3 regions of the Streptomyces sp. NPDC002232 genome follow, and region 2 is predicted to be linked to each of the others. Evidence: riboswitches for the same ligand, from Rfam matches in the RefSeq annotation. Region 2 holds a riboswitch; each other region holds the start of a gene.
The links. Region 2 has a riboswitch for S-adenosylmethionine ahead of ACFYXU_RS21940 (IclR family transcriptional regulator). Riboswitches for the same ligand answer to the same signal wherever they lie in the genome.

Region 1 (7,695 bases), on a different contig from region 2:
CGGGGTGCCGGTCTCCACCGCACCGGCCAGCTCGGGCTCGCCCTGCTTGAACCGTTCGCCGATCCGCTGCCGGAAGAGCGGGTCGCTCTCCAGCGCGGCGGCCATCGCGTTGCCGGCGAACTTGGCCCGCCGGCTCGCGGTGAAGCGGGCGTACTGCCGCAGGGGCGCGGGCAGCTCCGCGACGGTCAGCCCGCCGAAGGCGTCCGCGACCAGCGCGACGACCCGCCGCCGTACGCCTTCCGGCAGCGGGTGGTCGAGCGTCTCGGCAGCGTCACCTGCCGCGCCGGCCGGCTCACCACCGTGCGCGGGCTGCTCCACGATCCGTCACCCCTATGTCGTCCGCGCCGTCCCTCAGGAGGCGGCGCCCGGCCTGTCCACCAGTTCGATCTGGTCCACCGCGTTGCACCAGCGACAGCGGACCGACTCGATGGTCTCACTGACCACCTGCCGCTCCTCGACCGTCGGGTCTCCGGCCAGGTCCAGATGGACGTACTCGACGACCTTGGAGGAGCGCGTGACGTCGAAGCGGGTCAGGTTGCCGCAGAGCGTGCAGCGCCAGCGGGTCTCGTCGGTCGGCAGGGGAACCGTCGTCATCGGTGCCGTCCTTCTTCCTGTTGCGTGGTGCCAGGTGCGGGAGCCGCGGTGCGCCGTCGAACTGCGGTCGGTGGTGCCCGTAACCCTAAGGCCTCACGGGGAGGGCCGGGCACGGCGAGGCACTCTGTCCACTTCGGCCCCGGTACGCCATGATCTGTCCATGATCGACTGGCGAGGCGCGGCGCTCGGGGCCTGGCGGGGCACCCGCGGCGGACCCACCGTGACGTACGCACTGATCGCCGCCTGCTGCCTGCTCTTCGTGATCAGCCCGGTCTCCGGGATGAACCCGGGATACGGCACCGGTGACACGCTCCTCGCCGCCCAGAGCGACTACTTCCGCCGCTGGGGCGTCGTCCCCGCCGAGCTGATGAACGGCGATCCGCGCGCCCTGCTCACCCCGCTGACCGCGCTCTTCGTCCACGGCAGCTGGCTCCACCTGCTGGGAAACATGCTCTTCCTGTACGTCTTCGGCGCGATGGCCGAGGAGCGCATGGGGCCCGTCGAGTTCTGCCTCTTCTACCTGGGGACCGGCTACATCGCCCTGCTCGGGTACGCGGTGGCGCACGCGGACAGCGAGCAGACCCTGGTCGGCGCCTCGGGGGCGATCTCCGCGGTGCTCGGGGCGTTCCTCTTCCTCTTCCCGCGCTCCCGGGTCACCAGCCTCTTCCCCTTCCTGTTCTTCCTGCCGCTGCGCTTCCCCGCCTGGATCGTGCTGATCTTCTGGTTCACGCTCCAGTGGATGGCCGCGCGGGCCGCGGGCGCCGGACCGGGCGTCGCCTATCTGGCCCACGTGGTGGGCTTCTCCGTCGGGTTCCTCTACGCCTGGGGGCGGTTCCGCGGTGGGGATAGAGTGAAAGCCCCAGCCGCGGCGACCGAGGGAGAAAGCCAGCCGTGATCACCGCGATCGTGCTCATCAAGACCAGCGTGGACCGCATCCCCGAGATCGCCGAGTCGATCGCCGCGCTCGACAGCGTCAGCGAGGTCTTCTCGGTCACCGGTACGTACGACCTGATCGCCATGGTCCGGGTCCCGCGCCACGACGACCTCGCCGACGTCATCCCCGGCCGCATCAGCAAGATCCCCGGCGTCGAGGCCACGGACACGCACGTCGCGTTCCGGACGTACTCCCAGCACGACCTGGAGGCGGCCTTCGCCATCGGCCTGGAGTCCTGACACCGGGCACCCGAGCACGGCCGAAGGGGGCCTCCCGACCGGGAGGCCCCCTTCACCCGTACGAGTGACCGATCAGCCGCGGTCCGGGACGCAGCGGCCGTCCTCGGTGCGGTACTTCCACTGCGCGCCGTCCCGCACGAGCTCCTTCACGGCGCCGACGAAACGCTCCACGTGCTCGTCCGGCGTACCGGCGCCGAAGCTCACCCGGATGGCGTTGAGCGAGCGCTCCCCCGGGGCGGCCTCCGGGGCGCCGCACTCGCCCGGGTCCTGCGGGTCGCTGCCGAGCAGCGTGCGGACCAGCGGGTGGGCGCAGAAGAGGCCGTCGCGGACCCCGATGCCGTACTCGGCGGAGAGCGCGGCGGCGAAGTGGGAGCTGTTCCAGCCCTCCACGACGAAGGAGATGACGCCGACGCGGGGCGCGTCGTCGCCGAAGAGCGAGAGCACCCGCACCTCGGGCACCTCGGCCAGGCCCGCGCGGACGGTGTCGATCAGGTGCCGCTCGCGGGCGACGAGGGAGTCGAAGCCGGCCTCGGTGAGCGCCTTGCAGGCGGAGGCGATCGAGTAGACGCCGATCACGTTCGGCGAACCCGCCTCGTGCCGGGCCGCGGTGGTGTGCCACTCCACGTCCACACCACCGTCGGCCCGGCGGGCCACCTTGCGGGAGGCGCCGCCGCCCGCGAGGTAGGGCTCGGAATCCTGGAGCCAGTCGGCGCGGCCGGCGAGGACGCCGGAGCCGAAGGGCGCGTACAGCTTGTGCCCGGAGAAGGCGACCCAGTCCACGTCGAGCTCGCGCACCGAGACCGGGTGGTGGGGGGCGAGCTGGGCGGCGTCGAGCACGATCCGGGCGCCGTGGGCGTGCGCGGCGGCGGCGAGCTCCTTCACCGGCCACAGCTCACCGGTGACGTTGGAGGCGCCGGTGACGCAGACCAGGGCCGGACCGTACGGGTCGCGGTCGGCGAGGGCCCGCTCCAGGGTCGCGACGGCCTGCTCCGGGGTGCGCGGCGCGTTGAGGTAGGTGACGCGGGCGTCCCGCCAGGGCAGCAGCGAGGCGTGGTGCTCGGTCTCGAAGACGAAGACCTGGCAGCCGGCCGGGATCGCGGCGGCGAGCAGGTTCAGCGAGTCGGTGGTGGAGCGGGTGAAGACGACCTGGTCGCCGTCGCGGCAGTCGAGGAACTCGGCGACGGTGGCGCGGCTGTTCTCGAAGAGGTCGGTGGAGAGCTGGGAGAGGTAGCCGGCGCCCCGGTGCACGCTGCCGTAGTAGGGGGCGTACGCGGCCACGTCGTCCCAGACCCGCTGGAGGGCCGGCGCGCTGGCCGCGTAGTCGAGCGCCGCGTAGCTGACCTCGCCACCGGTGACGAGCGGGACGGTGACGTCCCGGCCGAGGACCGGCAGCGGGGCGTCGCAGCAGGGGTCGGCGGACTCGGCGGCGGCGGTGTCGACGGTGGCGGTGTTCGGGCGTGCGGACATGGCGGTATCTCCCGGCATAAAAGGGGCGCGAAAAGGCGTGAAGGGGCCCGCAGGGCGGAAGCGCGCGAAGGGCGGCGCCACATACGGGTGTTGAGGGGAAGAGGGGCCGGAAGGGCCCTAACGCATTCGCTTGCTCACGAGACAACGCTCCCTAGAGGACCAAGGACCCCAGGGTGACGCGCAGGGGTCCGCGCTTGCCGCAGGCTTCTGCCGTACGACCTGGTCTTCACCCGGGGCACCCCGCCACGGACGGAGGGTTGCCGGACAGCCGGCCGGGGCCTTGCAGCTGTCACTCATGACCTGTTCCAGAACTTATGCCAGGCGATCACGGGGCCGCAACCCCGTCCCGGCATCCGGGACGGGGACGACACACGCCGTTCACACCGGCTCAGGCGTTGCTGGCCGCGATCCACCGCTCCAGCGTGCGGCGGGCGGCACCGGAGTCGATGGACTCGGCCGCCTTCGCGATGCCCGCGGCGAGCTGCTCCACCAGGGTGCCCGCGCCGGGCTCCAGGGCGGTGAGCGCCGCCGCGGCGTTGAGCAGCACCGCGTCCCGGACCGGGCCGGTCTCCCCCGCGATCAGCCGGCGCGCCACGTCGGCGTTGTACGAGGCGTCGGCGCCGCGCAGCGCCTCCAGCGTGACGAGCTCGATGCCGACGTCCCTCGGGTCGAAGCGCTCCTCGGTGACACCGCCGTCCCTGACCACCCAGACGCGGGAGGTGGAGGTGGTGGTCAGCTCGTCGAGACCGTCGTCGCCGCGGAAGACGAGGGCGGAGTTGCCGCGCTCGGCGAAGACCCCGGCGACGACCGGCGCCATGCGCGGATCGGCGACGCCCACGGCCTGGGCCCGCACCTTGGCCGGGTTGGTCAGCGGCCCGAGGACGTTGAAGGTGGTCCGGATGCCGAGCTGCCCGCGGGCCGCGGCGACGTGCCGCAGCGAGGGGTGGAACCTGACGGCGAAGCACATGGTGATGCCCGCCTCCTCGGCGACCTCGGCGACCCGGCGCGGGGTCAGGTCGAGGTTGATGCCGAGCTTCTCCAGGACGTCCGAGGAGCCGGAGGCGGAGGACGCGGCCCGGTTGCCGTGCTTGACGACCTTGGCGCCCGTGCCGGCGACCACGATGGAGGCCATGGTGGAGATGTTCACCGTCTTGGCGCCGTCGCCGCCGGTGCCGACGATGTCGACGGCGGGGCCGGGCACCTCGATCACGTTCGCGTGCGCGTACATGGTCCGCACGAGGCCGGTGATCTCCTGCACGGTCTCGCCCTTGGCGCGCAGCGCCACCATGAAGCCGGCGATCTGCGCGTCGGTCGCCTCGCCGCTCATGATCAGGTCCATCGCCCAGGCGGTGTCGTCGGCGGAGAGGTCCCGGCCGTCGAGCAGACCGTTCAGCAGGACGGGCCAGGAGCGGCCCGCCGTGGTAGGTCCTCCAGCGGGGGTCGCAGCGCTCATGGCAGCTCCTGGTGATCACGTGACGGATACGGTCCCACCCTATCGACCTCCGGGGACGGCAAAGAGCCCCGTCCATCGAATGGACGGGGCTCTCGCCGTGGCGACCTTCAGGAGGTCAGGGGTTCAGGTGATCAGTGGTGGCCGTGGCCGCTCTGGATCTCCTTGTACTCCTCGACCGTGGGCTTGGCGACCTGGCTGTCGTCGCCGTAGTAGCCCTTGTTGAGCTTGACCCGCAGCTTCTCCATGGGGCCGATCTTGCGCTCGACGCCGTTCTCGTCGACGGCCGGCGGGAGCTGCGCGGCGTCGTACTGCTCGTGCGCCGTGAGGCGGTGCAGCTCGCCCTGGCTGAGCGGCTCGTGGATCTCCACGAACTCACCGTGCGGCAGGCGCTTGATGATGCCCGACTCGCGGCCGTGCAGCACCTTGTCCTTGTCGCGGCGCTGGAGGCCGAGGCAGATCCGCTTGGTGGCGATGAACGCGATGACCGGGCCGACGAAGAAGAAGATCCGCACGAACCAGGTGATCGAGTTCAGCGACAGGTGGAAGTGGGTCGCCCAGAGGTCGTTTCCACCACCCACGAGCATGATCATGTACGCGGTGATCCAGGCGACACCGAAGGCGGTGCGCGTCGGAGCGTTGCGCGGGCGCTGCGCGATGTGGTGCTCGCGCTTGTCGCCGGTGATCCACGACTCGATGAACGGGTAGACGCCGATGGCCGCGAGGACCGCCGGGAAGATCGCCAGCGGGATCATCACGCCGAGGACCAGCGTGTGGCCCCACAGGTTGATCTCCCAGCCCGGCATGACACGGATCAGACCCTCGGCGAAGCCCATGTACCAGTCGGGCTGGGCGCCGGTGGACACCTGGTCCGGACGGTACGGGCCGATGGCCCAGATCGGGTTGATCGAGGCGATCGCCGCGATGACCGCGATGACGCCGAAGACCAGGAAGAAGAAGCCTCCGGCCTTCGCCATGTACACGGGCAGCAGCGGCATGCCGACGACGTTGTTGTTCGTGCGGCCGGGGCCGGCGAACTGGGTGTGCTTGTGGACGAACACCAGGATGAGGTGGGCGACCACGAGGCCCAGCATGATGCCGGGGAGCAGCAGCACGTGCGCCGAGTAGAACCGGGCGACGAAGTCGCCGCCGGGGAACTCGCCGCCGAACAGGAACATCGACAGGTACGTGCCGAGGACCGGCACGGACAGGATCGCGCCCTGCATGAAGCGGACACCGGTGCCGGAGAGCAGGTCGTCCGGGAGCGAGTAACCGGTGAAGCCGGTGAACATGCCCAGGAAGAACAGCAGGAAGCCGAACAGCCAGTTGATCTCACGCGGCTTGCGGAACGCGCCGGTGAAGAACACGCGCATCATGTGCACGAACATGCCGGCGAGGAAGATCAGCGCCGCCCAGTGGTGGATCTGCCGGATCAGCAGACCACCGCGCACCTCGAAGGAGATGTGCATGGTCGAGTTGAACGCCTCGGACATGAGCTGTCCCTGGAGCGGGACGTACGGTCCGACGTACTCCACCTCGTTCATCGACGGGTGGAAGAACATCGTCAGATAGACGCCCGTCAGGATGATGATGAGGAAGCTGTAGAGGCAGACCTCGCCCAGCATGAAGGACCAGTGGTCCGGGAAGATCTTCCGCATGTTGGCCTTGGCCAGCGTGTAGATCCCCAGGCGGCCGTCGGCCCAGTCCGCGACCCGCTCACCGGCGGGTGCTTTCTTCGTTTCGGTCACGGTGCTCATCCGCGCTCCCAGAAGGCAGGACCGACGGGCTCGTCGAAGCCGCCGAGCGCCTCGAGGAAGCCCTTGTCGTTCACGCCGATCCGCAGCTGCGGGAGGGCGTGACCGGCCGGGCCGAAGATGACGCGGGCGCCGTCGGAGAGGTCGAAGGTGGACTGGTGGCACGGGCAGAGCACGTGGTGCGTCTGCTGCTCGTACAGGGAGATCGGGCAGCCCACGTGGGTGCAGATCTTCGAGAACGCGACGATGCCCTGGTGGGACCATTCGAGCTCGCGCTTGTCCTTGATGTCCTCCGGCTGGATCCGGACGATCATCAGGGCGGCCTTGGCGATCTCGGTCTGGAAGTGCTCGTCGTGCTCCGAGAGGCCCTCGGGCATCGCGAAGGTCAGCGAGCCGACCGCGACGTCCTCGGGACGCAGCGGCTCGTTCGTGTTCATGTTGATGAGCTGGAGCCCCTTGGTCCACAGCGTGGTCCGGAGCTTCTTCTCGGGCAGCGGGCCCATGTCGCGCAGCAGGACGATGCCGGAGAGCGGTACGAGCGACAGCGCGCCGAACATCGTGTTGCGGATGAGCTTGCGGCGGCCCATGCCCGACTCCGCGGCACCGGCCGCGAAGTCCGCCATGACCTTGGCCTTGACCTCGGGCGACGCCGCCATCGGGTGACGCTCGTCGGCGACCTCGACGTCGGACATCAGGGTGCGGGCCCAGTGGACCGCGCCCGCGCCGATGAAGAAGAGGGCGGCGCCGAGGGTCAGACCCAGGGCGAAGTTGAGCGCGGACACCCGGCCGAGCGGCCAGATGTACACGATCTTGTCGACCGGGAAGATCACGTACGAGGCGATGAAGCCGATGGTGGCCAGCATCGACAGCGTGAACATGAAGGCGACCGCGCGCTCGGACCGACGGGCGGCCCGCTCGTCGATGTCCTGGATGCGGGGCTTGTGGGGCGGGAGGCCCGGGTCGGCGAACGGGTCGTCGGCGACCATCACCGCGCCGTGCGCGGTGTCCTGCCCTGCCGGCAGGTTCTCTTCTGGAATCTCTTGGCTACTCATGACTTCTTGGCCTTAGCGGTGTGGGCCGCGACCCAGATGGCAACTGCGATCAGCGCGCCCAGGCCGAAGACCCAGCCGAACAGGCCTTCGCTGACGGGGCCGAGGCCACCGAGGCTGAGACCGCCCGGGCTGTCGGCCTTGTCGCTGTTGACGGCCTGGACGTACGCGATGATGTCCTTCTTGGCCTTCTCCGGCATGGTCGTGT
Region 2 (7,695 bases):
GCCGGCGCGGGGAGCTGGAGGCGACGGAGGAGTCGTCGGCGACGGCCCGGTACCTGCTGGCGTCACCGCCGCTGCCGTGGCCCGCGCGCCTGCCCTACCTCCTGCTGGCGGCCGCGGCGGTGGAGCTCCTGCCGTCGTGGGCCCGGGACCTGATTCCGGTGCCCCGTCGGATCCGGATCCTGCTCCGCTTCGCACGGCCCGGCGGACGGGCGGTCACGACGGCGGTCCGCTGGGTGACGCCCCCGCTGCCCGCCGGAGCCGGCCGCTGACCGGTGCCGCCGGGCCCTCAGAGCGGCTTGCGCCACACGGAGACGTGCTGGGCGGAGTCCTGTGCGAACGGGGTCCCGTCCCAGTCGGCGACGCGGCGCTCCAGCTCCAGGCCGGCGATCCGCGCCATCAGGTCCAGCTCCGCGGGCCAGGCGTACCGGTGCCGCGAGCTGCCCCGGCGGTAGCGGCCGTCCGCGCCGTCGCGCGTGAGGTGGTGCGAGACGAGGACCTGCTCGACCAGGTCGAAGGTGTCGAAGCCGAGGTGCCGCTCGGAGACGTCGAACGGCACCGCGACCTGGCCCGGCGGAAGGAACCGCAGGGGCGGTACGCCCAGTTCGATGACGAACCGGCCGCCGGGCGCCAGGTGGCGCGCGGCGTTGCGGAAGCACTCGACCTGCTCGTCCTGGGTGAGCAGGTTCGTGATGGTGTTGTAGACGAGGTAGACCAGGGAGAACTCCCCGGGGACGACGGTGGTGGCCATGTCTCCGATGGTCACCGGGAGGGTGTCGGCGTCGATCTTGCTCCGCAGGACGGCCGCCATGGGCTCGGAGAGCTCGATGCCCGCCACCGGCACGCCGCGCTCCCGCAGCGGGACGCCCACGCGTCCCGTTCCGATGGCGAACTCCAGTGCCCGGCCGTCTCCGGCGAGATCGGCGAGGAAGGCGAGGGTCGGTCCGAGGAAGGCGGCCGAGGACCTCTCGCTCTCCTCGGCGTCGTAACGGTCGGCGGAATCGCGGGTCCACAGCTCACTGCTCGTCACGGGGCGCCACTTTGCCCGCACGGAGCGGCGGCGTCGACCGATTTACGCTCCGGACGCGGGGCCGGGGGAGGGCCGGGCGCCCGGAGCCGGGGGTGCCGCCGGGGTCACGCGTGGGAGACGACCGCGGTGAGCCGGTCGGCCGCGGCGACGGCGGCCTTCGCGAGACGGGCGCCGGGCTGCCGGGTCAGGCGCTGGATGGGCCCGGTGACCGTGACGGCGGCCACGACGCGGTCGGAGGGACCGCGGACCGGGGCCGAGACCGAGGCCATCCCGGGCTCGCGCTCACCGATCGACTGGGCCCAGCCCCGGCGCCGTACGCCGCTCAGAGCCGTGGCCGTGAAGCGCGCGCCCTGCAACCCCTGGTAGAACCGCTCCGGTTCCTCCCAGGCCAGCAGCACCTGGGCGGCGGAGCCGACCTTCATGGGGAGCGTCGCCCCGACCGGCACGATGTCGCGCAGTCCGGAGGTCCGCTCGGCGGCGGCGACGCAGACGCGCACCTCGCCCTGGCGGCGGTAGAGCTGCGCGCTCTCGCCGGTCGCGTCCCGGAGGGAGATGAGGACGGGACCGGCCGCGGTCAGCAGGCAGTCCTCGTCCGCGGCGGCCGACAGTTCGCCGAGTCGGGGGCCGAGGACGAAGCGGCCCTCGATGTCCCTGGCGACCAGACGGTGGCGTTCGAGCGCGAGGGCCAGCCGATGCGCCGTGGGCCGCGACAGGCCCGTGGCGGACACGAGCCCCGCCAGGGTGGCCGGGCCGGACGCCAGCGCGCCGAGGATCACCGCGGCCTTGTCGAGGACGCCGACACCACTAGAAATATCCGAAATGTCCATGAGGGGGTGCTCCAGTCTCGGTCCGCGCGCGAAGGTTCGCGGCGATCTCACGCAGGGAGGGTGGGGATGCTCAGCGGGGAGGGCCGAAGAGCTCGGCCGTTATGCCGCGGCGAACGCGAGACGGGTACACGGGAGGCCCGGGGCAGGCAGGGGGAGGGCGAAGGTCAGCACAGAGAGCACCGTGTCTCCTCATCTTTTCCCGCGCCACGTTGGCGCGGGCCGGAGTTGGCACTGGACCCGACGGCGCGGCGCGAAGGAGAGCGCCGAGTCGACCGGGGAGTTGCCGGGGCTTCGTAGGGCCGGTCCCTCCACCCCTCTGGATGATTCGCGGAGAACCATACAAGACGCGCCGGGCGGCCAGCCAACGGCCTCCCCGGAAGGAGTGGCGGTCTGCCGCGCCCATCGGGTCGGGCGGGGCTCGCGCCCCCTCCCCGCTCCGGCCGTCGCGATGTCAAGCGCCCCGCCGCGTCAACCTTACTGACGGATCGTCAGGAGTGGCGTGATTGTCCCTTGGGCACCCCTACCGGCCGGTTCTACTCTCAAGTCACTTTGCGCGGTTCCCCCACGCACCCCGCACGGCGCGACGACCCGCACCTCCTCGCACCCCCCGTCCCTCACCGAGGAGAAACCCATGTCCAAGCTGCTCGTCTCCCTCACCGGCCTCGCCACCGCCGGGGCGCTCGCCCTCGGCGCCGGCGGCACCCAGGCCGCCCCGACCACCGTCCTGCCGGCCGGTCACGCCTTCGCCGCCAAGCTCACCGGCAAGGCCACCTTCGTCGCCGGTTCGACCACGATGACCTGCACCGTCTCCGCCTCCGTACCGACGGGCGGAGCGAACAACGCCGTCCCCGCCGCCCCCGGCAACCACAACGACGCGGGCCCCGTCTCCGTCCCCATCAACCCGCCCGGCTTCAGCGGCTGCACCACCAGCGTCTTCGGCGTGAGCGTCACCATCACCAGCAACGCCACCAACGGCCCCTGGAAGCTCACCCTCCAGAACGGCGCCCCCGCCGCCGGCGGCTTCACCATCCCCAAGGGCGGCGTCGTCCTCAAGACCGGCGGCCTCGCCAGCTGCACCATCACCGCCTCGCCGACCGGACCCACCACCGTCGACGGCGGCTGGACCAACGGAGCCCCCTCGGCGCTGGCGATCGCCAACGCCCCCGTCCCCGCGACCGCCACGGGCGGCTTCCTCTGCCCGACCGGCAACCAGTCCGCGACCTTCAGCGCGACGTACCAGCTCACCGACACCACCGACCCGACCCGGCAGATCACCGTGACCGGCTGACGCAGGCCCGAGCAGCGGCGGGCCGTCGTCGACCGGCCCGCCCGGCCGCCTCGAACCGGCCCGGCCGGACGGCTCACTCGATCGGTCCGCCAGAGGTTCGACGCTCCGGCTGGTCCTGGCGTCCGGCAACCGCGACCCCCGGTGCTTCGAGCACCCGGACCGCTTCGGTGCCCGGACCGCCCGGACATCCAGCACCTCGGGCTCGGCAGCGGCATCCGCAGCTGCTTCGGCGCACCGCCGGCCGGTCTGGAGGCCCAGCCGGCCCTGTCGGAGCCGGCACGGAGGCTGGAGAACCCCCGCCTGCTCGAAGACACGCCCCCGTACCGCCAGAACGCGGTACCGCGCGGGCCGCGGCATCTGCGCATCGCCTGCGACGGGATCCGACCTTAGGGGTGTCTCGTCATCACGCCGGACCGCGCGGGGCACCGTCCGCACGCCGGACCGGGACGGACGCACCGTCCCCGCACTGGACCGCGCGCGAGGCGCCGGCCTCACGCCAGACCGGCGGCGATCGCCCGGCGCACGGCTTCGGCCCGGTCCCGGATGCCGGCCTTGGCGAAGAGGTTGTTGATGTGCGTCTTGACCGTGGCCTCGCTGACGAAGAGCCGCTCGGCGATCGCCCGGTTCGGAAGCCCCTGCCCGATCAGCGCCAGCACCTCGCGCTCCCGGGGAGTCAGGTCCCCCGGCAGGGGTTCGCCCGGGGCGGACCGCTGCGCCCCCGTCACAGCGGCCAGCAACCGGTCGCGCACCTCCTGGTCGAGGACGGACTGGCCCGCCGCGGCGGCGCGGATCGCGCGGGCGATGTCCTCACGGCCCGCGTTCTTCGTCAGGTACCCACGGGCCCCCGCCGCCAGCGCGGCCATGACCGAGTCGTCGTCGGCGAACGTCGTGAGCACCACCACGGCCACGTCCGGGTGGGACTCGTTCAGCCGGCGCGTCGCCTCGGTCCCGTCCATCCCGGGCATCCGCAGGTCCATGAGGACGACGTCGACCGGCGTCTCGGCGACGGCGTCGAGCACCTCGTGGCCGTTGGCGGCGGTCGCGACGACGCTGATGTCCGCGGTGAGCGCGAGGACCATCGCCAGGGGTTCGCGGACGGCGGCCTGGTCGTCGGCGACGACCACGTTGATCAGGGGGGAGCCCGCTGCCGACTCGTTCATACGGGGATCACGACCTCGACCTTCCAGCAGCCCCGCCCGGGGCCGGACGGCACGAGACCCGTCGTCACCGTTCCGTCCATGAGGGCGACGCGCTCGCGGATCCCGATCAGCCCCATCCCGCTCCCCGTACCGGCGGCGGACGCCGGCATCGTCCCCGGCTCGCTGAGGATGCTCAAGGTGGTCGTCCCCTCGTCGTACGCCACCGCCACCCGCACGCTCCCACCGGGAGCGTGACGCGTGGCGTTGGTCAGGGCCTCCTGCGCGATCCGCAGGAGGTCGTGCGTCGTCCGGGTCGGCAGCTCACGCACCGTCCCGGTCACGGTCAGCGCCTCGTGGTGGCCGGACGACTCGAGCAGCGCGGTGAGGCTCTCCAGCAGGGGCAAGGCCTCCTCGCGCAGCGCGCGGACCGTCCACTGCACCTGCTTCAGGCTCTCCCGGACCAGGCTCTGCGCCCGTGCGGTCGCCTCCCGGGCCTTCTCCGTCTCCCCGACCTCGATCAGGGCGTCGGCCAGTTCGAGCTGCATGTTGATGCCGGCCAGGGAGTGCGCGAGGACGTCGTGCACGTCCCGCGCCACCCGGCCCCGTTCGGTCAGCACCAGCGTCCGGGCCTCGGCACGGGCGGCCCGCTCGGCCGACTCGGCGGCCGAGATCGCTGCCTCGACGGCCTGGTTACGGCTCCGCCCCGACATGCCCGCCAGGACCAGCGCCCCGGTGGAGAGCCCGGCCATGAGGAGCAGCCCCTGCTGACCGGGCTCGGCCTGCGCCGCCAGGGCGACGCCGCACAGCAGGCTCAGCGCCACGGCGAGGACCGTGGCCGCTCTGGTGTCCAGCCGGTAGCCGATGAAGGCGGCGAGGAAGAAGGCGAAGAGCGACGCCGTCCCTGTCTCTGCGACCGCCATCAACGCGGCCGCCGCCACGACGCCGACCGCCATCAGGGGCAGGAGGAGCCGTTCGGGGACGAGCCGGGCGGGGACGAGTCGCAGGGCGAAGAAGGCGAAGTTGACCGCGAAGAGCAGTGTCACAGCGAGACCGCGGCCACTGAGGCCCAGGGGCCGGAGGGTGAAGACCTCGACGACGAGGAGGACGGCCGCCCACACCCAGTGTGTGAGCCGGATGCGTTCCGTGGGCCCGGGACGGGTTCCCCCGGCCGGGGCGGTGGTCCCCCGGTTCCTCAGTGGCATGCTGTGACGATACGGCATGATCACCTCACGTGGCCGGTGAGCGGCACGCTCGCGGGCACGGGCCGTGTGGTGCGGGCGACCATCCGGCTGCGGACGAAGATCGTGGCCAGACGGGTGACGACCTCGGCGACCGCCATCAGCAGGAAGGCGGTGACCCAGGCCTGCTGGCTGGTGATGTGGTGCTCGACGCTGAACCTGCCGACGTCGTCGGCGCCACCGTGGTCGACCCACAGCTGGAAGGCCAGCCGGGATCCCATGCCGAGCACCCACAGGACGGCCGAGACCGCCCCGGCCTTGATCAGGAGTGCGCCGTCGACCGAGCGGATCCGGGTGAAGACGCCTCCGGCGATGCCGAGGGCCGTCCCCACTCCCACGGTCGTGCCGATGAGCACGAGGTCGTTGCCGTCCGTGGGCAGACCGTCCAGGTACTGGGAGGCGAAGAACGCCACGATGCCGAGGGGGAGCAGGTAGGAGCGCGGTCCCAGCGGGCCTTCCCGCAGCTGCCGGAAGACGATGAGGATGAGCGCGATGTCGACGAGCCAGTCGGTGAGTGTCATGGCTCAAGCATCGGGAGATTGCCCTCTCCGCACCTGGACCCATGGGTGGAGGTACGGGTGGAGATACCCGCTCCACCCCGTCCACCCCCGGCGGGGCACGGCCACACGCGGATGTCGTCGCGCTCGGGACCGCCGGCACCCGCCCGCGCGAGCCGCCACACCGCGACCTCGTGCTCGCCCTCGTCCGGGAGCACCAGGACGGGGCCGGGCCGAGGCAGCTGCGTCAGATGCGGGAGTTGCGCAGCGACTGCCAGACCGCGCCGGCCAGTGCCCGCGTCGACCTCGGGACCGAGAGGTGCTCGTGCTCGCGGTAGAGGGCCCAGTTGTACTGCACGAGGGACATCTTGTTGGAGGAGAGGGACCCGGCCTGGTGGGCCCGGTACACCGCGAGCGGCTCCGTGAGCCCGCGCGCGTCGGCGCCGTCCCGCATGATCGACAGCCACAGGGCGTAGTCCTGTCGCTTGCGCATCTCCGGCATCAGCCGCGTGCCCAGGACGTTGCGGTCGTACATGGCGGTGAGGGCGCCGATGTGGTCCCGGACCAGCATCGCGCGGTAGTCGACGTGCTCGCGTGCCTGGACCACCCGTCCGTTCGGGACCCAGTCCGTGCTGTCGCCCTCGTGGTCGGCGTCCATCTTGAAGTACGAGGTGAACGTCAGGGGCGCGGTCCCCTCGGCGGCGAAGGCGAGCTGCTTCTCGGTCTTCTCGGGGAGCCACATGTCGTCACTGTCGAGGAACGCGACGTAGTCCCCTCGGGCCCGCTCGATGGCGAGGTTGCGGGCCCGCCCGGCACCGCCCTGCTCGGGCGCCGACGCCACCAGGACGCGCTCGTCGCGCTCGGCGAACTCGTGGAGCAGGTCGAGCGAGGTGTCGGTGGACCGGTCGTCGGTGACGAGCAGCTCCAGGTCGCTGTGGGTCTGTGTGAGAACTGAGCGGACGGCCGCGCCGAGGGTGGCTGCCGAATTGAATACGGGCATCACGACAGACACCAGGGGCACAGCGCATCTCCTTGCAGGACCATGAACGAAGGTCTATTCAAACATCGCGGCAGGGCAGGTGCCGACGCCCCGGTCACGCTCCCGCACCGGACCGCCGCGAGCCCAACCCGGGGCCCCGGGGTCGACACGGTGGGAGACGCCTCGACCGGGCCCGGATGTGTGGGGGTGGGGGAAGCCCGGGTGGCGGGCCTCAGCGGCCGGCGGCCGGGGCGGTCGCCCGCGCCGGGACCTCGGGACGCTTGCCCTCGGAGCCCTGGGAGCCCTCGGAGCCCTCGGAGCCCTCGGAGCCCTCGGAGCCCTCGACGTACTCAGCGGCTGCGCGCAGCGCCGCCTCGACCCGGCGGTTCGTGGTCATGGTCGAGGTGACGGCGGTCATGGCCAGGAGGAGGCCCGCGGCCGTGTAGAGCGGGGTGCGCTCGTCGTACGCGGTGGCCAGCCAGCCGGCGAGGAAGGCGCCGAACGGAGCCGCGCACATGGAGAGCATGCGCGAGGTGGAGGTGACGCGGCCCATCAGGTGGGCGGGGACGATCGACTGCCGGAGGGACGGCGCGAGCACCATCGTGGCGCCCACCCCCGCTCCGCAGACGGCGAGCGCGAGGCCGGCGACGTACGGGTTCGGGGCGGCGGCAAGGCCCAGGACGGCGAGGCCCTCGACCGC
Region 3 (7,695 bases), on a different contig from region 2:
CACCTCGCGCTCACCGCGTTCGCGGCCGGCGAGGGCGGCATGGGCTCCGAGCTCCCCGACGCCGAGTTCTACCGGCGGGGCGGGCTGCAAGGCGGACTCGCCTACACCGACACCGCGCTCCGGGCGCTCTTCGCCGACCCGGCCGGGGCCGGCCTCACCGAGATCGAACTCCGCCGCATGCGCGCCCAGGACGCGGACTCCCCCGCCTTCGGCGAGTCCTTCCTCTGGACGGGCCTCTTCCGCCGCCCGTAGCCCCGGGGGCTACATCCCCGCCAGGTGCTCCGCCAGCCGGTCGTACTGCTCCCGCACCCCCGCCTCCATGCCCGCCGCCAGCGCCTGGTCCCTCGACTCGTTCGAGGGCCAGAGGGACGTGCTGGTCAGGGCCGTGCCGCCGTCGGGCGTCGCGTCGAAGGTCAGGGTCACGCGGACCGGCTCGGCGCCCGGCATCTGCTCGAAGAGCTCCGTGTAGTCCAGCCGCTCCACCGGGACGACCTCCACGTACGTCCCGGAGAAGACGATCTCCTGGCCGTCCGGTGCGCGCTGTCCCCAGCGCCAGGCCCCGCCCGCCCTCAGGTCCATGTCGACGACCGTGGTGGTCAGCGCCGCCACCCCGTACCAGGCCCGCACGTGCTCGGGCCGCGTCCAGGCCTCCCAGACGCGGGCCGGCGGGGCGCCGAAGGTGCGGGTGATGACCAGTTCCCGGTCGGCCGGCGTGGTGAGCAGGGTGACCATGGCTCCGTTCCCTTCGCGCGGGGGCGCGTTTCCAGGATCGCCCCGGTACCCCCATAAAGCGAATGAGCGGCGTGCGCCGGAGCGGCGTGAGCGCGCGTACGCCGAGACCTCCGCCCTGGCGCGTGCGCCGGACCGCGTGAGCACGGACGACGGACCCCGCCTGAGCACGGACGCGGGACCCCGTGAGCGCGTACGCCGGGACCCCCGCGTGCGCGCGCGGCAGGCCCGGCCCCCGCAACGCCCGAGGGCGGCACCCCCCGGTGGGGGTGCCGCCCTCGTTCGCGTTCAGCGATGAACCGCCGATCCCGGGGGATCAGAAGTCCATGTCACCGCCCGGCATGCCGCCGCCGGCCGGCGCAGCGGCCTTCTCCGGCTTGTCGGCGATGACGGCCTCGGTGGTGAGGAACAGCGCGGCGATCGACGCGGCGTTCTGGAGCGCGGAGCGCGTGACCTTCGCCGGGTCGATGATGCCCTCGGCGATGAGGTCGACGTACTCGTTGGTCGCGGCGTTCAGGCCGTGGCCGACGGGCAGGTTGCGGACCTTCTCCGCCACGACGCCGCCCTCGAGACCGGCGTTGACCGCGATCTGCTTCAGCGGGGCCTCGAGCGCCAGCTTGACGATGTTGGCACCGGTGGCCTCGTCGCCCGCCAGGTCAGCCTCGAGCTTCTCGAAGACCGAGGAGGCCTGGAGCAGGGCCACGCCGCCGCCGGCGACGATGCCCTCCTCGACGGCCGCCTTCGCGTTGCGAACGGCGTCCTCGATGCGGTGCTTGCGCTCCTTGAGCTCGACCTCGGTCGCGGCACCGGCCTTGATGACGGCCACGCCGCCGGCCAGCTTCGCGAGGCGCTCCTGGAGCTTCTCGCGGTCGTAGTCCGAGTCGGAGTTCTCGATCTCGGCGCGGATCTGGTTCACGCGACCGGCGACCTGCTCGCTGTCACCGGCACCGTCGACGATGGTGGTCTCGTCCTTGGTGATGACGACCTTGCGGGCGCGGCCGAGCAGGTCGAGGCCCGCGTTCTCGAGCTTGAGGCCGACCTCCTCGGAGATGACCGTGCCGCCCGTGAGGATGGCGATGTCGTTCAGCATCGCCTTGCGGCGGTCGCCGAAGCCCGGGGCCTTGACCGCGACGGACTTGAAGGTGCCGCGGATCTTGTTGACGACCAGGGTCGACAGGGCCTCGCCCTCGACGTCCTCGGCGATGATCAGCAGCGGCTTGCCCGACTGCATGACCTTCTCCAGGAGCGGAAGGAGGTCCTTCACGGAGGAGATCTTGGAGTTGACGATCAGGAGGTAGGGGTCGTCGAGCGACGCCTCCATGCGCTCCATGTCGGTGGCGAAGTACGCCGAGATGTAGCCCTTGTCGAAGCGCATGCCCTCGGTGAGCTCGAGCTCCAGACCGAAGGTCTGCGACTCCTCGACGGTGATGACGCCTTCCTTGCCGACCTTGTCCATCGCCTCGGCGATGAGCTCGCCGATCTGGGTGTCGGCGGCGGAGATGGAGGCCGTGGAAGCGATCTGCTCCTTGGTCTCGACATCCTTCGCCTGCTCCAGCAGGGCGCCGGAGACGGCCTCGACGGCCTTCTCGATGCCGCGCTTGAGGGCCATCGGGTTGGCGCCGGCGGCGACGTTGCGGAGGCCCTCGCGGACGAGCGCCTGGGCGAGAACGGTGGCGGTGGTCGTACCGTCGCCGGCGACGTCGTCCGTCTTCTTGGCGACTTCCTTGACCAGCTCGGCGCCGATCTTCTCGTACGGGTCCTCGAGCTCGATCTCCTTGGCGATGGAGACACCATCGTTGGTGATCGTGGGGGCGCCCCACTTCTTCTCGAGGACGACGTTGCGGCCCTTGGGGCCGAGGGTGACCTTGACGGCGTCAGCGAGCTGGTTCATGCCGCGCTCGAGACCGCGCCGGGCCTCCTCGTCGAACGCGATGATCTTGGCCATGTGAAGTGGTCCTCCCGGACATGGGGTGGATAACGCTCCAGGACCGCGCCGACGCCCGCGACGGACGGCCTGCGTGCCCGATGGTTCCTTGCCCCACCTGGCCGCGGGCCTCGTCTGCCCGATCCTCGTAAGCACTCTCACCTTCCGAGTGCTAACGCCAATGATTAGCACTCGACCCATGCGAGTGCAAGCGACTCTCGTGGATCGGGCACCTCTCCGCCGAGGTTCGGGAACGCACGAGGGGTCCGCATCCCCTCAGGGATGCGGACCCCTCGACGGCGTTGCGTCGGTGGCCGATCGCGCCGCGCTCAGACGGCGAGCTTGACCATGTCCGCCTGCGGACCCTTCTGGCCCTGCGAGATCTCGAACTCGACCCGCTGGCCCTCTTCGAGGCTGCGGTAGCCATCCATCTGGATCGCGCTGTAGTGGACGAAAACATCCGCACCACCGTCTACCGCGATGAAGCCGTAGCCCTTCTCCGCGTTGAACCACTTGACGGTGCCCTGAGCCATGCCTAACTCCCCTATTACTGGCCCTTGCGCGGGAACCGCACCTCGCGGACCCGGGTCAGACCCTGCGCCGGAACGCGTCGACCGCCGCTGAATGTATCTGCCCAACTGCCCTCTGCAACAGGTCATTCGACCGAGAATTCTGGGCGCCCTGGAAAGGGGAATTGGGGATAATCCCCGGAATTACGGGGCAAGTCGGGCCCGGCAAAGCGCGCAGAACGTACACAAGGCGCAGGTACTTTGGCTGCTTCTTGTCGTGCGGGGACGCATTCTCATATGCGACCGGCATGAGCAGCGGAGGGGACTTCCCCAACTCTACCGCGCTCAACCATGCAGAATTGCCCCTTCCGCTTATTGACGCGGAAGGGGCAATTCGAGAAAGACGGGACAGCCGGTGCGGCTCAGCAGCCGCCGGCGACGGCCGGGATGATCGAGACGCCCGCGCCGGCCGGGGTGGCCGTCTCCAGGCCCTGCTCGAAGCGCACGTCGTCGTCGTTGACGTAGACGTTCACGAAGCGGCGCAGCTTGCCCTGGTCGTCCAGGACGCGGGCGGCGATGCCCGTGTGGTTCTTCTCCAGGTCCGCGATGACCTCGGCGAGGGTCGCGCCCTCGGCCTGGACCTCGGACTGCCCGCCCGTGTAGGTGCGGAGGATGGTGGGGATGCGGACGTTCACGGCCATGTTCGGAAACCTTTCGGTGGGCCAGGGGGCGGACGGACTCAGACGGCCAGGCCGGCGTCGCGGAACGCGTCCAGGCTCGGGCGGATGGTGACGGTCGCCTGAGAGGTGTCGGCCACCGCGTCCAGGGTCTTGAGTCCGTCGCCCGTGTTGAGTACGACGGTGGTCAGGTCCGGGTCGAGGAGACCGGCCTCGACGAGCTTCTTGGTGACGCCGACGGTCACGCCGCCCGCGGTCTCCGCGAAGATGCCCTCGGTGCGGGCGAGGATCTTGATGGCCTCGACGACCTGCTCGTCGTTCACGTCCTCCACGGCGCCGCCGGTGCGGCGGGCGATGTCCAGGACGTACGGGCCGTCGGCCGGGTTGCCGATCGCCAGCGACTTGGCGATCGTGTTCGGCTTCTGCGGGCGGACGACGTCGTGCCCGGCCTTGAAGGCGGCGGAGACCGGGGAGCAGCCCTCGGCCTGGGCGCCGAAGATCTTGTACGGCTTGTCCTCGACGAGGCCCAGCTTGATGAGCTCCTGGAGACCCTTGTCGATCTTGGTCAGCTGGGAGCCGGAGGCGATCGGGATGACGAGCTGGTCGGGGATGACCCAGCCGAGCTGCTCGCAGATCTCGTACGCGAGCGTCTTGGAGCCCTCGCCGTAGTACGGGCGGAGGTTGACGTTCACGAAGCCCCAGCCCTCGCCGAGCGGGTCGCCGATGAGCTCCGAGCAGAAGCGGTTGACGTCGTCGTAGTTGCCCTCGATGGCGACGAGGTCACCGCCGTAGACGCCGGCCATGACGACCTTGCCCTGCTCCAGGTCGTGCGGGATGAACACGCAGGAGCGGAATCCGGCGCGGGCGGCGGCGGCGCCGACGGCGCCGGCCAGGTTGCCGGTGGAGGAGCAGGAGAGGGTGGTGAAGCCGAAGGCGCGGGCGGCTTCGAGCGCCTGGGCGACGACCCGGTCCTTGAAGGAGTGGGTCGGGTTGCCGGAGTCGTCCTTGACGAAGAGCTTGCCGGGGGCGACGCCGATCTCGGCGGCGAGGTTGTCGGCCTGGACGAGCTTGGTCCAGCCGGGGTTCAGGTTCGGCTTCTCGGCGACGTCGGCCGGGACGGGCAGCAGCGGGGCGTAGCGCCAGATGTTGGCGGGGCCGGCCTCGATCTGCTTGCGCAGCGCCTCGGGGTCACCGGTGGGGAGGTCGTACGCGACTTCGAGCGGTCCGAAACAGAGCTCGCAGGCGAAGATCGGGCCGAGCGGGAAGACTTCACCGCATTCGCGACAGGAGAGCCCGGACGCGGGACCGAGGTCGACGTTGGTGGGTGCGACGGTCTGAACAGCCATGGAGGCGAGGCCCTTTCTCCTCATCTTTCCCATGACGAATTTTTCGCCATGAGACGGATTTGGCACCTTCCCTAGCCGGGGGCCTCGATGGAGTACGAGACGAACCGACTGGAGGGTTGCCGGGGCTTCAACGGGCCGTTTCCCTCTGCCCCTCTGGATGAGCGGTATTCGATTGTGAAGCGTGGTGGACTTTCGTTCCTGCGCTCCGACGCGGTCGGCACCCCGACGTGCATCGGGCATCCGCGTTGTTCAAGACTGTAACCGAAGGCCCGGAACCTTGGACCGGCCGTCCGAACCGCGAGATGGAGATCACGTGCTGGAGGAAGTGGAGCGCTGGCTGGCCCGGCGGTCCTGGTCGGTGTCCGACCGCCCGCTCGACCGGGTGCTCGCCGCCAAGCGGAACACGACGGTCAGCGTCGTCCTGCCCGCGCTGAACGAGGAGGCGACGGTCGGGGAGATCGTCTCCGTGATCCGGCGCGAGCTGATGACGGAGGCGGTGCCGCTCGTCGACGAGCTGGTGGTGATCGACTCGGGCTCCACGGACCGCACGGCGGAGGTCGCGGCGGCGGCCGGCGCCCGGGTGGTCGCCCGGGACGCGATACTCCCCCGCATACCGGCGGTGCCCGGCAAGGGCGAGGTGCTCTGGCGGTCGCTGATGGTGACGAGCGGGGACGTCGTGTGCTTCGTGGACGCGGACCTGCGGGACTTCTCGGCGGACTTCGTGACGGGGATCGTGGGCCCGCTGCTCACCGACCCGGACGTGGACTTCGTGAAGGCGATGTACGACCGCCCCTTCGGCCCGGACATCGACGGGCCCGCCTCCGGCAGGCCCCCCGGCCAGGGCGGCCGGGTGACGGAGCTGGTGGCCCGGCCGCTGCTCAATCTGCACTGGCCGCAGCTGGCCGGCTTCGTGCAGCCGCTGGGCGGCGAGTACGCGGCGCGGCGCTCGCTGCTGGAACGGCTGCCCTTCCCGGTCGGTTACGGGGTGGAGCTTGGACTGCTCGTGGACGCCCTGCACACGGTGGGCCTGGACGCGCTGGCCCAGGTGGACGTGGGGGTGCGCAAGCACCGGCACCAGGACGGTCTGGCGCTGGGCCGGATGGCGGCGGCGATCTACCGGACGGCGCAGCTGCGGCTCTCCCGGGGGCATCTGGTTCGGCCGGTGCTGACGCAGTTCGAGCGGGGCGAGAAGGGCTTCGAGCCGACGACGTACCCCGTGGACACCGAGGAGCGGCCGCCGATGGCCGAGGTCACGGAGTACGCGCGGCGCCGCGTGGCGTAACGTCCTGTGATGATCTGTTTTGCATAAATTGCCCTTTTATGCGCTTCAGACTTCCTCACCCGGGCCGGGTGCTCGCGGCCCTCGGGCTCACGGCGGGTTCGCTCGTGTCCGCCGCGACCGTCCCGGCCGCGGCGGACGTGATCGAGCCCTTCGGCCTGCGGTACGCCGCGTCGCTGTACGGCGACTTCACCACGATCGGCAACACGGTCGTGGGCTGTCCGGACGCCCCGGCCGGCCCGGCGGCGCGCTGCGCGGCGGCGACCTCGGGCCGGGGCCCGGACGGCGAGGACACCTTCGTGACGCGGCGGATCGACGCGGCCGGCACCGGGAGCACCGCGTTCGGCTCCAGCACCGGGCACGTGCGGATCCCGGCGGGCGCCCGGGTCGCGTACGCCCGCCTCTCCTGGGGCGGCAACGACGGCACGTACCGGGGCCCGGGCGGCGCGCCGCTGAAGCGCTGCGGCTCCTCCGGCGCGGACGCCGGGCGGTCCCCCGGCGACCCGACGACGACGGCTCCGGTGCTCCGGGTGGGGTCCGGGGCGGCGGTCCCGGTCTCCCTCGACAGCGTGGTCGCCGACCCGGCCGACACCGCCGGCCCGCACTACTACACGGGCGAGTCCGACGTGACCGCCGCCTTCGCGGGCGTCTCGGGGACGGACGTGCGGGTGGCGGTCGGCAACGTGTGGGCGCCCAGCGGCAAGGGCTGCGCGGCGGGCTGGTCCCTGACGGTCGTCCACGCCTTCCCGGGCCCGGACCCGGTGAAGGCCCCCGAGCGGCGCGACGTCCGCCTCTACGGCGGGCACGTCCTCCAGCGCCCGGAGTCCCCGGCGACCACGATCACCGTGGACGGCTTCCACCGGGCGCCCGGCACGGTGCGGGCGGGCGTGACCGCGTACGGGGGCGACCGGAGCACGCCGGGCGACCGCTTCCTCGTGAACGGGCGCACCGTGCTCGCGCCCCGCACCGGCGACACCGACAACTTCTTCTCCGGCGAGAACGACGGCGCGCTCTCCCCGCGGCTCGCGCACAACCTGAGCGTCGACGCCAAGACCTTCGACGTCCCGGCCGGCGTGGTGGAGCCCGGCGCGACCACGGCCGACCTCGCCTTCACGACCGGCGGCGACCCGTACGTGCCGACCGCGCTCGCCCTCTCGGTGCCGGTCCCGGACCTGGAGACCCCCCGGACGGCGCCCACGGAGCGGGAGAGCGCCCTGCCCGCCCCGCCCCG

Region 1: it holds a riboswitch for S-adenosylmethionine, as region 2 does, so the genes downstream of both, ACFYXU_RS08575 (aminotransferase class V-fold PLP-dependent enzyme) here and ACFYXU_RS21940 (IclR family transcriptional regulator) in region 2, are expected to answer to the same signal.
Region 3: it holds a riboswitch for S-adenosylmethionine, as region 2 does, so the genes downstream of both, thrC (threonine synthase) here and ACFYXU_RS21940 (IclR family transcriptional regulator) in region 2, are expected to answer to the same signal.

The regions. Positions count from the first base shown of each region.
Region 1 is NZ_JBIARV010000002.1:400,233-407,927, forward strand. It holds gene ACFYXU_RS08555 (NYN domain-containing protein) at 1-318, opposite strand, end outside; gene ACFYXU_RS08560 (hypothetical protein) at 352-594, opposite strand; gene ACFYXU_RS08565 (rhomboid family intramembrane serine protease) at 755-1,489, shown strand; gene ACFYXU_RS08570 (Lrp/AsnC family transcriptional regulator) at 1,486-1,767, shown strand; gene ACFYXU_RS08575 (aminotransferase class V-fold PLP-dependent enzyme) at 1,840-3,234, opposite strand; SAM riboswitch class IV at 3,420-3,535, opposite strand; gene trpD (anthranilate phosphoribosyltransferase) at 3,623-4,687, opposite strand; gene ACFYXU_RS08585 (cytochrome bc complex cytochrome b subunit) at 4,819-6,441, opposite strand; gene ACFYXU_RS08590 (Rieske 2Fe-2S domain-containing protein) at 6,438-7,490, opposite strand; gene ACFYXU_RS08595 (c-type cytochrome) at 7,487-7,695, opposite strand, start outside.
Region 2 is NZ_JBIARV010000004.1:895,059-902,753, forward strand. It holds gene ACFYXU_RS21930 (oxygenase MpaB family protein) at 1-269, shown strand, start outside; gene ACFYXU_RS21935 (class I SAM-dependent DNA methyltransferase) at 287-1,027, opposite strand; gene ACFYXU_RS21940 (IclR family transcriptional regulator) at 1,132-1,854, opposite strand; SAM riboswitch class I at 2,041-2,181, opposite strand; gene ACFYXU_RS21945 (hypothetical protein) at 2,486-3,142, shown strand; partial or broken gene ACFYXU_RS21950 (cytochrome P450) at 3,234-3,532, shown strand; gene ACFYXU_RS21955 (DNA-binding response regulator) at 3,634-4,302, opposite strand; gene ACFYXU_RS21960 (sensor histidine kinase) at 4,299-5,483, opposite strand; gene ACFYXU_RS21965 (hypothetical protein) at 5,504-6,040, opposite strand; gene ACFYXU_RS21970 (glycosyltransferase family 2 protein) at 6,264-7,037, opposite strand; gene ACFYXU_RS21975 (MFS transporter) at 7,228-7,695, opposite strand, start outside.
Region 3 is NZ_JBIARV010000001.1:1,312,852-1,320,546, forward strand. It holds gene ACFYXU_RS06010 (class I SAM-dependent methyltransferase) at 1-252, shown strand, start outside; gene ACFYXU_RS06015 (SRPBCC domain-containing protein) at 262-732, opposite strand; gene groL (chaperonin GroEL) at 1,046-2,674, opposite strand; gene ACFYXU_RS06025 (cold-shock protein) at 2,983-3,186, opposite strand; gene ACFYXU_RS06030 (MoaD/ThiS family protein) at 3,585-3,863, opposite strand; gene thrC (threonine synthase) at 3,902-5,209, opposite strand; SAM riboswitch class I at 5,203-5,349, opposite strand; gene ACFYXU_RS06040 (glucosyl-3-phosphoglycerate synthase) at 5,499-6,467, shown strand; gene ACFYXU_RS06045 (hypothetical protein) at 6,506-7,695, shown strand, end outside.